Regions from separate parts of the Rhizobium sp. WYCCWR 11128 genome, predicted to be linked through region 1. Evidence: riboswitches for the same ligand, from Rfam matches in the RefSeq annotation. Region 1 holds a riboswitch; each other region holds the start of a gene.

Region 1 (4,814 bases):
ATAGGGTACGAGTTGCAGGCCCGGGCGCGTGAGCAGCACGCCGCGGGCGCCCCGATCGAACAGGGTTTCGCCGATCGTCTCTTCGAGCCGCTTGATCTGGCTGCTGACGGCCGACTGCGTCCGCCCGATGCGTTGGGCAGCCGCCGAGAAGTTGGACGTCTCGGCAACGACCAGGAAGGTTCTCAGCAGGTCACTCTCAATCGGCTCGTGCATGAAAATAGCCATAGAAAAAATCGATGGTAGCCATCTCTACTATTCGTTTGTCTGATGTCAATTCCTGGGGCAGAAAAGAGCGGCGTTCGACTTCCTTCTTTGAGAATATCTGCGTGACCATTGAAAATCCGGCCAGACGCCTCGCAGGCAGCGAGCACGAGAAGGGTGTGCTTCTCATCGTTGCCGCGACACTTGCCTGGAGCGCGAGCGGCGTCTATTCGCGACTCCTGACGACCGATGTGTGGACGGCGATTGCCTGGCGATCGTTGTTCGGAGGCCTGTTCCTGCTGATCCCCTGCCTTTTCCTCGAAGGGGGCATCTCGCGGCAACAGTGGCGTTCCGTCTTCCATCCGTCAGGTCTTGCCATGATCGCATGCCAGACCTTCAGTCAGGTATGCTTCATCGGGGCGCTCTACATGACCACCGTCGCCAATGTGACGATGATCTATGCGACCGCGCCTTTCATCGCAGCGTTGCTCGGCTGGCTCATCCTCAGGGAGAGGGTCTCCAGGCGGACGCTGATTGCCGGCGGCATCTCGCTCCTCGGCGTCGCGGTCATCGTCGCCTCGTCGATCGGCGGCGGGACTGGTGTGGGCGATCTGCTGGCGCTCGGCATGACCGCGTCCTTTGCACTCGTCATCATCATTCCGCGCATCAATCCCGGCGTGCCGAGCCTGCCGCCGACCGTCGTCAGCGCCTTCCTGACGCTTGCCATCTTTGCCCCGTTCAGTTCGCCCGGCTCGCTCGATCTGCACAACTGGGTCGTTCTTGCCGCATTCGGCGCGACCAATTTCTCCCTGGCGCTGGTGCTCTTCCTTGCCGGGGCAAAGCGCATGCCGCCGGCTGAAGCGGCGCTGATCGGCACGATGGAAATCGTGCTCACGCCCTTCTGGGTCTGGCTGCTGTTTTCCGAGCAGCCCCCCATCGCCACCTTTTTCGGCGGCGCGATCATCCTCGGCGCCGTGTTCTGGCACACGGCCATCGACGTCAGCCGCAGCCGGCGACCGCATCGCGCCTAAAGCCTTTGGGCGGCGATCAAATCTTCCGGGACGATCCGGAAAACCGCCGTATTCGCGGGATCAATTATTTCCGCTGCGCAGCGCTATTGCGACTTTGCCGACTGTCGTCTTTGGGTTGCGCCCATGTCGTTTTCTTGATCGCTGTTTTCCGTCAGGCATGGTTTCTTGGTGGTGTTCAAGGCGCTATCTCGCAAACTGGCGAAATGGACCATTGGGACGCCGGCCTGACGCCGGCGCTGCCCCGCAGCGGTAGAAGAACTGAAATCCTCAAGGAAATCGCCGGATAGGCATCCGGAAAGATATCGAGACGGATCGAAAGGAGATTCTGGAGCCGGAAACCAGCTCTTGCACAGCAAATCGACGGATTGCGGACAGACGGTCACGAGCGAAACCACAGGCGAAAACCGTGGCGTTCATCCTCTTCTCCATCCAATCTGTCTGTTTTGAAAATCCGAATATCGCCCGATGCGGCGGTATCCTCGTGTTGTGGACACCGGGCTGCAGAGGAGGCAGGCCGGAGGGAAGGTTGCCATCGACTGCATCGGTTGCAGCGAGGCATTCAAACAAGTGGGAGGAATCCATGAGCAAAAATAGAGGCGTCGTCTATCTCCGTCCTGGCAAGGTCGAAGTGCGCGACATCGACGATCCGAAGCTGGAAGCGCCCGACGGCCGCCGCATCGAACACGGCGTCATCCTGAAGGTGATATCGACCAATATCTGCGGCTCCGATCAGCACATGGTCCGCGGCCGCACGACGGCGATGCCGGGCCTGGTCCTCGGTCATGAAATCACCGGCGAGATCATCGAGAAAGGCATCGACGTCGAGATGCTCGACATCGGCGATATCGTCTCGGTGCCGTTCAATGTCGCCTGCGGCCGTTGCCGCTGCTGCAAGTCCCAGGATACCGGCGTCTGCCTGACAGTAAACCCGGCCCGCGCCGGCGGCGCTTACGGCTATGTCGACATGGGCGGCTGGATCGGCGGACAGGCGCGTTACGTCACCATTCCCTATGCCGATTTCAACCTGCTGAAAATCCCGGATCGGGACAAGGCGATGGCGAAGATCCGCGATCTCACCATGCTCTCCGACATTCTGCCCACCGGCTTCCATGGCGCGGTGCGTGCGGGCGTTGGGGTCGGCTCGACCGTCTATGTCGCCGGCGCCGGCCCGGTCGGCCTTGCGGCTGCGGCTTCGGCTCGCATTCTCGGCGCTGCTGTCGTGATGATCGGCGATTTCAACAAGGACCGTCTGGCGCATGCGGCAAAGGTCGGTTTCGAACCGATCGACCTGTCGAAGAGCGACCGTCTTGGCGACATGATCGCGCAGGTCGTCGGCACCAACGAGGTGGACAGCGCCATTGATGCGGTCGGCTTCGAGGCACGCGGCCACTCGGGCGGGGAACAGCCGGCGATCGTGCTCAATCAGATGATGGAGATTACCCGAGCCGCGGGTTCGATCGGCATTCCCGGCCTCTATGTCACCGAGGATCCGGGCGCCGTCGACAACGCCGCCAAACACGGCAATCTTTCGCTCCGCTTCGGCCTCGGATGGGCCAAGGCACAGTCCTTCCACACCGGCCAGACTCCGGTGATCAAATACAATCGTCAACTCATGCAGGCGATCCTCCACGACCGACTGCCAATTGCCGATATCGTCAACGCCAAAGTCATCCCGCTCGACGATGCCGCCAATGGATATGAAAGCTTCGACCAGGGAGCGGCGACGAAATATGTCCTCGATCCGCACGGAGACGTGGCGAAAGCCGCATAGCGATGCGACCTAGAGCAATTCCAGCAAAAGTGCGCAGCAGTTTTGCGTCCGGGATTGCGTAAGACAGGACTTGATAGGGATGGCCGGGCGAAAACCCGGCCATCCCGTATTCTCGAAAATTGACCGGCGAACTACTGGATGCTGAACGGGAAATATTTTGCGTTGATCATATCGTAGGTTCCGTCCGCCTTGATGCTCTTCAGCGCTTCGTTCAGGCGCGTCAGACGCTCCTTGTCATCCAGGCGCAGCGCGATACCGGCACCCTCACCGAAATATGTGACGTCGACCAGATCCGGCCCTTTGAACTCGCAGCAGCTTCCTGCCTTGGTGTTGGCAATCCAGTCGTAGATGGCGAGTTTATCCTCGAGGATAATGTCGACGCTCCCATCTGCCAGGCCCTTGTACAATTCCGGCGAAGACCGAAAAACCGTCCTTTTCATTTCTGGATAGAGATGGTTGGCATAGGATTCCTGCGCCGTCGACGATGTCACCCCAAGAATTTTGTCGCTGAGGGCGGCGGGGCTGACATCGCTGATTGACGAATCCTTCCGGGCGATGAACACCGACGGGCTGTTGTAGTATTTTTCAGTGAAGGCAACCTTTTGACGCCGCTCGAGGCTCATCGACATGGATGAGATGATCGCGTCGTATTTGTCGGCAACGAGATCGGGGATGATGTCGTCCCACTTCTCGATGATAAATTGGCATTCGAACTTGCCAACCTCGCAGAGAGCATTGGCAATATCGATGTCGAAGCCCTGAAGCTTGTTATTTGCATCGAGATAGTTGAAGGGCGGAAACGCACCTTCGACGGCAATTCTCATCGGCGTGCGATCTTGCGCAGCCACCTCGAGCGGCGAGGCCGCCAAAAAGATACCGATCCCGCCCGCCATCAGCGCTCCGCGCACTATAGTCTGAATGGATATGCGCAACATCGTCGGGAGCTCCTTAGGGCATAGTCGATCTCGCGCCATAGTGGCTCACAGCTTTTAATTCTACGTGAACGCTTCTTTGTTAGCGTCGACGAATGCGCCCGCGTCGTGGTGTTCAGGGGTCTACGCTTGCACATCGTTCTTCCTTCCAGCTCCAACACGTTTCAGCAATCCTGGATCGCTTCGGGAAGAATTCTGTTTCTTATTGCCGTTAGCGGGCTTGGAGCGATCGGACTTGTCGTGCTTTCGGCGCTCTGGGCAGGAACCGAGAGCGACGCTGCAGCCCTTGATCGACAGCGCCAGCTTGTGAATGCCCGCCTGCGCGAACAGGTCGATCAAGTCGCGCATGTTATCGGCCAGTTCGGCAATGGTTACCTCGCACGTGTCTATCCTGCCGCCCTGCCGACCGAAGGCTCCTCCAGCCTCGATGCCGTTTTGACGGCGGCAGCCGGGAGTGCGATCAGCCAGACGGCGATGTCTGCGTTCGGCTACGATCAGGCCTTTGTCGTCGACGAAAAGGCTCAACTGCTCATGCTGGCGGACGCCCAAACGGAGAAGCGGTACCGCTGGATGAAGCCTCTCTTTTTGCCTCTCCTTAAGGATGCCCGCTTTGGCGTCAGGCGAAGCACGGCTTTGAACGAACGAACGCCATCCTCAATGGAAGCCCGCCTTGCCAACGCCGCGCGTTCCAACCGTGCTCTGGCCAATCTGATGCGGTTGGAGGGCCGGCCGACCATCGTGGGCGTCGTCGCCATTAACGAGACTGGCGGGGGACAGCAGCAGCCGATGCGGCAATTCTTGATCGTCGTGCGCTTTATCGATGGTGCGGCGCTGGACGAATTGAGCCGGGAGCAGGGCCTCAACGGCGCGCGCTTCGCG
Region 2 (4,814 bases), on a different contig from region 1:
CGAGGCCGATTGCATGGCTCTCGTCATTGCCCTTCTCGATCGAGGGAACCGAGGAAATGTGACTCATGTCGGAAACGGCCGTCAGCGCCCGGATCGAGGTCTCGATCGTCCTGCCGAAATCGGCCGAATCCATTGCCGCCGCGATATTCAGCGAGCCGAGATTGCAGGAAATATCCTTGCCGAGATGTTTGTAGGAAAGGTCGTCATTATATTCGCTCGCCTCGCTCACCTGCAGGATTTCCGAGCATAGATTGCTCATCGAAATACGCCCGGCGATCGGGTTCGCCCGGTTCACCGTGTCCTCGAACATGATGTAGGGGTAGCCGCTCTCGAACTGGATTTCGGCAAGCACCTGGAAGAATTCGCGCGCCTTGATCTTCTTCTTGGAGATGCGGGCATCATCCGCCATCTCGCGGTACTTTTCGGTCACCGAAATCTCGGTGAAGGGCACGCCATAGACGCGCTCCACGTCATAGGGCGAGAACAGATACATATCCTCGTTGTTCTTGGCGAGCTCGAAGGTGATATCGGGAACGACGACGCCGAGCGACAGCGTCTTGATGCGGATCTTCTCGTCGGCATTTTCGCGCTTGGTGTCGAGGAAGCGCATGACATCGGGGTGATGGGCGTTGAGATAGACGGCCCCTGCTCCCTGCCGCGCGCCGAGCTGGTTGGCATAGGAGAAACTGTCTTCGAGCAACTTCATGACAGGGATGATGCCCGAGGACTGGTTCTCGATATGCTTGATCGGCGCGCCCGCCTCGCGGATATTCGTCAGCGACAGCGCCACGCCGCCGCCGCGCTTCGACAATTGCAGCGCCGAATTGATCGACCGGCCGATCGATTCCATATTGTCCTCGACGCGGAGCAGGAAGCAGGAAACCAGTTCGCCGCGCTGCTTCTTGCCGGCATTGAGGAAGGTCGGCGTCGCCGGCTGGAAGCGGCCGGAAATGATCTCCTCGACCATGTCGCGGGCAAGGGCCTCGTCGCCGCGTGCCAAGGCCAGAGCCACCATGCAGATGCGGTCTTCGTAGCGCTCGAGATAGCGCTTTCCGTCGAAAGTCTTCAGCGTATAGCTGGTGTAGTATTTGAAGGCGCCGAGGAAGGTCGGGAAACGGAATTTCTTGGCATAGGCCTGGTCGAACAGATCCCGCACGAAATTGAAGGAATACTGGTCGAGAACCTCCTGCTCGTAATAGCCCTCGGTCACGAGGTAATCGAGCTTTTCCCTCAGATTGTGGAAGAACACCGTGTTCTGGTTCACATGCTGCAGGAAATATTGCTTGGCAGCCATTCGATCCTTGTCGAGCTGGATCCGCCCCTCATCGTCATAGAGGTTCAGCATCGCGTTCAGCGCATGATAGTCGAGCGTTTCCGCCGCTTTCAAAGGGCGTTCGCCGGCGGGATGAGCAAAAGTGTTATGCGGTTTTGCGCCCGCATCCCGCGTCAGAGGTGTTCCCGTGTCCAAAACCGTTCCATTCCGTGTTTGACGTTGGCGACGTCGTCTTCCGTGCCCAGCAGCTCGAACCTGTAGAGGTACGGCACCCGGCATTTCTGCGAGACCACGTCGCCGGCGAGCCCGTATGTCTCGCCGAAATTGCTGTTGCCCGCGGCGATCACGCCGCGGAGGTGTCCTCGGTTTTCCGCATCGTTGAGGAAACGGATCACCTGCTTGGGAACGGCGCCCTTGCCGCCGTCGCCGCTATAGGTCGGCACGATCAGCACGAAGGGTTCGCGGATATGGAACGCGTCTGCGCCGCCTGGCGGAATGCGCGCCGCGCGCAGTCCGAGCTTGGCGACGAACCGATGGGTATTCTCGGATCGGCTGGAATAATAGACGATCAGACCCATCGCCTTTCCTCAGGAAAGTGCGCTGATCATGTCGGGACGGAAGCCGGCCCAATGCTGCTCGCCGGCGATGACGACAGGCGCCTGCATGTAGCCGAGGCTGCGGACGCGATCGAGCGCTTCGGCATCCTGCGAGATATCGACGATGTCATAATCAACACCCAACCGGTCGAGGGCGCGGTAGGTGGCAGTGCACTGAACGCAGGCAGGCTTGCTGTAGACGGTAATGGTCATGATATTCCTCGTGACGACGCGATTGGGCGCAGGACATCGATCGGAAATCTGTCGATATCCGTCGAAAAATTCTCTGATGATTTGAGCTATGCGGCTGTTTAGCCGCTGGGCGTACTCCGCCCTCTACCTCGAGCGGGTGGCGGCCTGAACTGAGATACTGACATGACTTCACCCCGAAGTGGCTCATGCGGAGGTTCGGCCTGCGAAACGCGATGCGGATATCACCCGAGCCATGCAACGCGACCTTCCGGACACCCCGCCCGTGGACGTTTCGTTCGAGGCAGGTCTCCTGGCTCACGGGTCAAAGCTCCTGCCCAGCCTTCCCGGAGCATCATGCTCCAGTGACCTGAAATCGGACAGTTGCTCGCCGCTTACAGTTGCGGGGGCAGCTCCGGCATTGCCGCGCCATAATGGCGAAGCGCACCGAATTCCCGTCTTAGCCATCGATCCTTACGAATCGATGGAACCTCGAACACTAGATATAGTACGCCAATCCAAATTCGCGTCAACGGATGGTTTGTGCATTGCGTTACGACAGGTTTGAAATCGCTATGTTCCTGTGAAAAACATGGCTAACCAAAGCTTAAAGAAAGCAGGCTGTGGAGAAAGTCCCGAGGAGGAAAGCCTATTTATGGCCGGTCAAGCGATTTTCGATTCGAGATCGGGCCCGCATCGTTGACGGGAGATCCCGCCGGCGACGAGCGCCGGAGGGATGAAGTCAGGAATGTTTATATCTTTATCCGAAGCAGCCGCAGCGCGTTGATCGTCACCAGCACGGTGGCGCCGGTATCGGCGAGGATCGCCGGCCAGAGCCCGGTGATGCCGGCGATCGTCGTCACCAGGAACACCGCCTTCAGCCCGAGCGCGATGGTGATATTCTGCAGGATGTTGCGCATTGTGCGTTTGGAAAGTTCGATCATTCGCGCCACATCGCCGACGCGTCCGTGCAGCACGGCGGCATCCGCCGTCTCCAACGCCACATCGGTGCCGCCGCCCATGGCGATGCCGATATCGGCCGCGGCCAGCGCCGGAGCATCGTTGATGCCGTCACCGACCTTGGCGACGATGAAACCCTGGCGCTTCAATTCGACGACGACCCGCTGCTTGTCCTCCGGCATCATCTCGCCGCGCCAGTCGATGCCGAGCATGCCGGCAACGGCTGCTGCCGTCCGCTTGTTGTCGCCCGTCAACATCATCGCCTTGACGCCTGCTGATTTGAGGGCAGCGAGCCCGGCCTCGGCATCCTCACGCGGCTCGTCGCGCATGGCGATCAGGCCGGCCGCGATACCATTGACGAGCAGCACCGACACGCTTTTGCCCTCGTCGTTCAGCGCCGTGATGCGTGCATCCTGTTCCGCGCCGAGCGTCCCCCGCTCGCGGGCGGCAGGCGGCGACAGCAGATCCAGCGTCTCACCGCCGACTTTGCCGCTGACACCCTTGCCCGGCAGCGCTTCCAGCTCGAAGGCCGGCGGCACGGGAACGCCGTCCGCCTTGGCACGGTTGAGGATCGCCAGCGCCAGCGGATGGCTGGAACCCTGCTCCAGCACCGCCGCGCGTGACAGCACCTGCGCCTCGCTCAGGCCAAAGGAAATGATGTCGGTCACCTGAGGCTTGCCTTCTGTCAGCGTGCCGGTCTTGTCGAAGGCGACCATCGTCACCTTGCCGAGCGTTTCCAGCACCGCGCCACCCTTCATCAGCAGTCCGCGCCGCGCACCGGATGAAAGCGAGGCGGCGATCGCCGCCGGCGTCGAGATGACGAGCGCGCAGGGGCAGCCGATCAAAAGGATCGCAAGGCCCTTATAGACCCATTCGCCCCACGGCCCTGCCAACAGCAGCGGCGGAACGACCGCGACCAGCGCTGCGACCACGACGACGCCGGGCGTGTAATAGCGCGAGAACCGATCGATGAAGCGTTCGGTCGGCGCCTTCGATTCCTGAGCTTCCTCCACCAGCTTGACGACGCGGGCGATGGTATTGTCGGCGGCAGCCGCCGTGACGCGAACCCTGAGCACCGCATCGCCATTGACCGTGCCGGCAAAAACGACGGCATCGATGCCCTTGCGTACCGGCGTGCTCTCGCCCGTCACCGGCGCCTCATCGATCGCGCTCTCGCCTGAAATGATAATGCCGTCCGCCGAGATCCGATCGCCAGGACGAACCATGATGATGGCACCGACCGAAAGGCTTTCCGCCGCCACCTCCCGTGTCTGGCCATTGTCTTCGAGCAGCGCGTTCTTCGGCACCAGACCCGTCAGCGACTGGATGCTTTCCCGCGCCTTGCCCGCTGCCACCCCTTCCAGCAGCTCGCCGACGAGGAACAGAAACACGACAGTTGCCGCCTCTTCGCCGGCATTGATGATGACGGCGCCGACGGCGGCGATCGTCATCAGCATCTCGATCGAAAACGGTGTGCCTGAGAAGGCGGCCATGATGGCGCGCCGAGCGATCGGCACCAGCCCGATCAGCATGGCGACGATGAAGGCATAGGATGCAATCGCCGGCACGAGATGGCCGACGGCATAGGCGGCAACGAGTGCCGCCCCCGAAAGGATGGTCAGCCGGCCCTTCCTGCTTTGCCACCATGGACCGGCCATTGGCGCATGGTCGTGCCCGTGCAACCCCTCGATTTCCTGCTCGCCGTGATCGTGAGAATGGTCATGGTCATGGCTATGGCCTGCATGATCGTGCCCTTCATGGTCGTGGTCATGGCCCGCGTGATCGCCGTGATCATG
Region 3 (4,814 bases), on a different contig from region 1:
ATAAAGTGGAATGAGATGCTGGAACACACGCGTGTAGCTTTCGCCGGCGCCGAACCTTGCGAATCGGAGGAGGAGTGCTTCCTTCGCGCCAAGCAGATCTGTCTCGATCAGCTGTTTTCCGCCACGGCCTCTTCGGGCTCGGCGTGCCGGCGCTTGCGGCCGCGCGCCGTCAGTTCCGCGCCGGCATCATGCGGCAGGCGCAGGAAGGTGATGCAGGCCAGTGCCGAAATCGCCGAGACGCTGAAGAAGGCGATATGGAAATCAGAGACCAGCAGCCTGCCGTCGTGAAAGCTGCTCGAAATTTCGAGAATGCCGCCGGCGATCGCCACACCCATCGCCATGGAGATACGCTGGGCAACGGCATTGATCGCGGTTGCCTGGCTGCTGTCGGCGTCATCGACATCGCCGAAGGCCATGGCGTTGACGCCCGAGAAAGCCATGGAGCGGAACAGGCCGCCGATCAGCAGGCAGGCCATGATCAGGAACAGCGGCGTTTCGGCGGTGAAAAGGCCGTTGATGCCGAGGAAGATCGCCGCCAGCAAAGTGGTGATTGATATGACGGTGCGGAAGCCGAAGGCATTGAAGGTGCGCGAGGCGGCGAATTTCGAGCCCATGGAGCCGAGCGCGCTGACGAAGGTGACCGAGCCCGATTGCAGCGGCGTCAGGCCGAAGCCGAGCTGCAGCATCAATGGCATCAGGAACGGCAGGGCGCCGAGCCCCATGCGGAAATTCGAAGCGCCGAGGATCGCCGCCCGGAACATCGGGTAACGGAACATCTTCGGATCGAGAAGCGGATAGGGCACGCGGCGGGCATGCAGGAGGTAGAGGAGGCCGGCAAGAATGCCGATCGCAACCGTGACGTAACCGTAGATGACGGGCACGGCCGGCAGGCTGATGACCGACACGCCGAAAACGAAGCCGGAGAAGCCGATGCCGCAAAGGAAGAATCCGGGGAAGTCCATCGGCCGCGGACTGCGTGGCTCGACGGTCGGCAGGAAACGCGTGACGAGGATGATGCCGAGCACGCCGATCGGGACGTTGATCCAGAAGATCCAATGCCAGGTGAGATAGGTGGTGAGGAAACCGCCGATCGGCGGCCCCATGATCGGGCCAATCAAAGCGGGAATGGTAAGCCAGGCCATGGCATCGACGAGTTCGTGGCGCGGCGTTCCCCGGACCAGCAGCAGGCGGCTGACCGGCGTCATCATCGAGCCGCCGGCGCCCTGGATCAGGCGCGAGACGACGAAGGCCGTGATCGAGTTGGAAAAGGCGCAGGCGATCGAGCCGATCATGAAAACAAAGATCGCCATGCGGAAGATGTTGCGCGCACCGAACCGATCGGACATCCAGCCGCTGATCGGGATGAAGATCGCCAGCGCCACGAGATAGCTGGTGACGGCGAGCTTCAGCGCGATCGGCGAGGTGCCGATATCGGCGGCGATTGCCGGCAGGCTGGTGGCGATCACGGTCGAATCCATCTGTTCCATGAACAGGGCGACCGCAAGGATCATGGGTGTGAGGCGGGGCACGGGCAACCGAGATGCTGCGATGGACTGTCACAGTCCATACGCTTTCGGTGGTGATAAGGCCATAGAAACTGTCGGTGAAGGGGCTTGCCTAGCCGCTTCAAACCGACGCGGGTGGATGACGAAACGGGATCGTACGTCTTGTTTCCTTATGTCCTCCCAAGGGTTTGATGTAGGAACTGAGGCTGCGGCTTGCGCTCTCTTCTCCCCAGCGGGGAGAAGGTGGCCCGAAGGGTCGGATGAGGGGGCTGCACGGCTGCCCTTCATCATTGCCCTTCGCTTACGCTCAGCGCATTCGCGGCTTTGCCGCTCACCCCCTCAACCGCCTGCCGGCACCTTTTCCCCGCTGGGGAGAAGAGATTCGTGGCACCGCAGCGCTCCCTTTTGCCGGCGGAAGAGAGGGACAGGCGGCACCGCGCGGCCTCCGGCTTGACTGCGACATCGGGCCCAGCTTGCCGCCGCCGCGCTTTCCTGAAATAGATGCGTCGTCAGGTGCCCGCCGATAAGGCGGGAGAATCGGGAATCCGGTGCAAGACCGGAACGTGCCCAACGCTGTAAGGCCGACGCTTGCCGCTTCATCATGCCACTGGCCTTTTGCCGGGAAGGCTGCGGCAGACGGATGACGCCGAGTCAGAAGACCGGCCTGGCAAGATAGACCGATCCGCGCGGACAGCGGGGCGGTCGCGTTGTTGGGGATTTGACGATGCGACCCTTTGATGAGGATGCCCTTTCGGCGGCGTCCGGTTTTTCCTTGGCCGAACGCGAGGCCGTCTATCACGCGATCATGACGCGGCGCGACGTTCGCAGCCAGTTCCTGCCCGATCCCTTGCCTGATGATGTTGTGCAGCGGCTGCTGACGGCCGCTCACCACGCACCATCCGTCGGCTTCATGCAGCCGTGGAATTTCATTCTGGTGAAAAGTGCCGCTGTCCGGACGCGCATCCAGGACGCGTTTGCGAGGGCCAACGAGGAGGCGGCGCTGATGTTCGAAGGCGAGCGGCGGCAGGCCTACCGATCGCTCAAGCTCGAAGGCATCGTCGAGGCGCCGCTCGGCATATGCGTGACCTGCGATCCTACCCGCAGCGGCAGCGTGGTGCTGGGGCGCACCCACAATCCGAAGATGGATTCATACTCGACCGTCTGCGCCATCCAGAATCTCTGGCTTGCGGCACGGGCGGAAGGGGTCGGCATCGGCTGGGTCAGCATTTTTCGTGAAGGCGACCTGAAAACCATTCTCGGCATACCCGAGCATATCGAAGTGGTCGCCTGGCTCTGTGCCGGTTTCGTCGACCGGCTCTATGACGAGCCGGAACTCTCCGTCAAAGGCTGGCGGCAGCGGCTACCGCTCGAGGAACTCGTCTTTCATGATGGATGGGGACTGAACACCTAGAGCAGTGCGGTGGAGCATGGCCTCAATCGCATAGTCACGCCATTGACGGTCAAGGTGAGCAAACCGATGTCGGTATCGCCGACGCGGTGCGAGGCCGAGATATCTTTGTTCCGTTATGCCGAGTTCGGCATAACGGAATTTATCCCGAGTCCGAAACTATGCCGAGCCCATTCCCTAAAGCCCGAGATTTCCGGTAATCAAGGATTAAAAGCTCGGCATAATTTGAACGCTTTGGAAGACCGGGTATGCCCGAAGCGGAAATCTTTGTCTGCATCCGTTACTCCGAAAGGCATTCTGCAGCCCCCTTGTGTATAGACATTGGCGCACGCTGTTAGCGAACGAACAGTAGGAGATGCTATGAACAGGAACCTTAAAGAGCTATCGTTTCAACAGGTTGATGTTTTTTCCTCGGAGCGAATGGGTGGAAATCCACTTGCGGTGGTAGTGGATGCGGACGATCTTGATACACCAACGATGGCCAAGTTTGCCAACTGGACCAATCTAAGCGAGACGACCTTCCTCCTAAAGCCGACGGTCCCGGATGCTGATTATCGCGTCAGAATTTTCACGCCGCATCAGGAGCTACCCTTTGCCGGACACCCGACTTTGGGTAGCTGCCACGCATGGCTGACCTTGGGCGGAAAGCCAAAGCAGCCAGTTGTTATCCAGGAATGCGAGGCGGGTTTGATCCGGATCAGAAGAGACGGCGATATCCTCTCATTTCTGGCTCCAGATTTGATCAAGACTGGACATATCGATAACGATCTAATGAAACGAGTTATGAGCGGTCTAAGTCTGTCATCTGAGATGATAGTCGATGCGAGTTGGGTAGACAACGGTCCCGGTTGGATGGCCTTGCTCCTGAAAAGCAGAGACGATGTCCTACGTGTCCGTCCGAACTACCAGAGTATTTCCGGACTAAGGGTAGGCCTGATTGCACCATGTTTGGGGGACGTCGATGGCGTGGATTTCGAGGTCCGCGCCTTCACCGCCGCTGGTTACGAAGACCCAGTCACTGGTAGCCTAAATGCGGGTTTGGCAAAATGGCTCATTTCCGCAAATCTCGCCCCGCCTTCATACATCGCTGCGCAAGGGACGGTCTTGGGCAGGTCAGGGCGGGTACATGTCCGGCTCGAATCTGAAGATATTTGGGTTGGCGGCAATGTCGTTACCTGCATAAACGGAAAAGCTATCCTCTAAGACAGTCATCGACCTGAGGCCGATGACTGCAATTGGCGCCAGAAGCAGTCATGGGCTCGACTTGAATGAGTTACCGATTTGGGCCGGTAGCCGGTCTGGACAGACGACGAGGGCGAAGAGGGCGCGGTCACGACCGTGACCTTCGAGGACCAGGGCGGGAAGACGCTGCTGAATCTCCACGAAGCCTATCCGTCCAAGGAGGCGCTTGAGGAAGCACTACAGGGCGGGGCGGCGGCATTGCCGGAGCAACTGGAACAGCTCGACGAACTGCTTTCCAGCATAGGCGAGTAGCGCGGGTCGGGAAACTCGCCTCGGGAAACGTCTGCTCTTGGGAAATGACTCCACCGGCCTTTCCGGCCGGAGCGGGGCGCTAACCGCTCAGACGCCGAGAAGCCTCAGGGGCTTTATGAGCGGCGGCCAATTGCGGTCCTCGGCCCTAGTTCGGAACGTGGCGACCATTCTCACTTCCCTAAAAGCTACGTCAGTCTCTTTAGATCGAAGGGAAGTAGTCATGGCCGGAAAGGACTTTCCATTCGCTGGGAGCAATCAGATTGTTCCGGGCGACCGATTCCATCGGTACGTGGGAAGGGGCCCGCCGATGGCTTAACTGCTGAGCGTCGTCACAGCAACCCTGCGGGGTGCAAATCAGGAAGACAGCGATCTTCGGACCTGACCTTTCATACCGCAACCTGCTCTCA

The links. A riboswitch is a leader RNA that binds a small molecule or an ion and turns the genes downstream of it on or off. The one in region 1 is predicted to bind cobalamin.
Region 2: it holds a riboswitch for cobalamin, as region 1 does, so the genes downstream of both, nrdH (glutaredoxin-like protein NrdH) here and fdhA (formaldehyde dehydrogenase, glutathione-independent) in region 1, are expected to answer to the same signal.
Region 3: it holds a riboswitch for cobalamin, as region 1 does, so the genes downstream of both, bluB (5,6-dimethylbenzimidazole synthase) here and fdhA (formaldehyde dehydrogenase, glutathione-independent) in region 1, are expected to answer to the same signal.

The regions. Positions count from the first base shown of each region.
Region 1 covers NZ_JACCEZ010000008.1:19,005-23,818, forward strand. The annotation lists gene HX898_RS22770 (LysR substrate-binding domain-containing protein) at 1-213, opposite strand, end outside; gene HX898_RS22775 (DMT family transporter) at 327-1,232, shown strand; cobalamin riboswitch at 1,394-1,594, shown strand; gene fdhA (formaldehyde dehydrogenase, glutathione-independent) at 1,813-3,003, shown strand; gene HX898_RS22785 (transporter substrate-binding domain-containing protein) at 3,135-3,938, opposite strand; gene HX898_RS22790 (EAL domain-containing protein) at 4,044-4,814, shown strand, end outside.
Region 2 covers NZ_JACCEZ010000020.1:6,644-11,457, forward strand. The annotation lists gene nrdE (class 1b ribonucleoside-diphosphate reductase subunit alpha) at 1-1,468, opposite strand, end outside; gene nrdI (class Ib ribonucleoside-diphosphate reductase assembly flavoprotein NrdI) at 1,447-1,851, opposite strand; gene nrdH (glutaredoxin-like protein NrdH) at 1,861-2,082, opposite strand; cobalamin riboswitch at 2,344-2,568, opposite strand; gene HX898_RS32445 (heavy metal translocating P-type ATPase) at 2,811-4,814, opposite strand, start outside.
Region 3 covers NZ_JACCEZ010000001.1:861,555-866,368, forward strand. The annotation lists gene HX898_RS04225 (MFS transporter) at 108-1,511, opposite strand; cobalamin riboswitch at 2,000-2,188, shown strand; gene bluB (5,6-dimethylbenzimidazole synthase) at 2,230-2,916, shown strand; gene HX898_RS04235 (PhzF family phenazine biosynthesis protein) at 3,274-4,116, shown strand; partial or broken gene HX898_RS04240 (SRPBCC domain-containing protein) at 4,210-4,407, shown strand.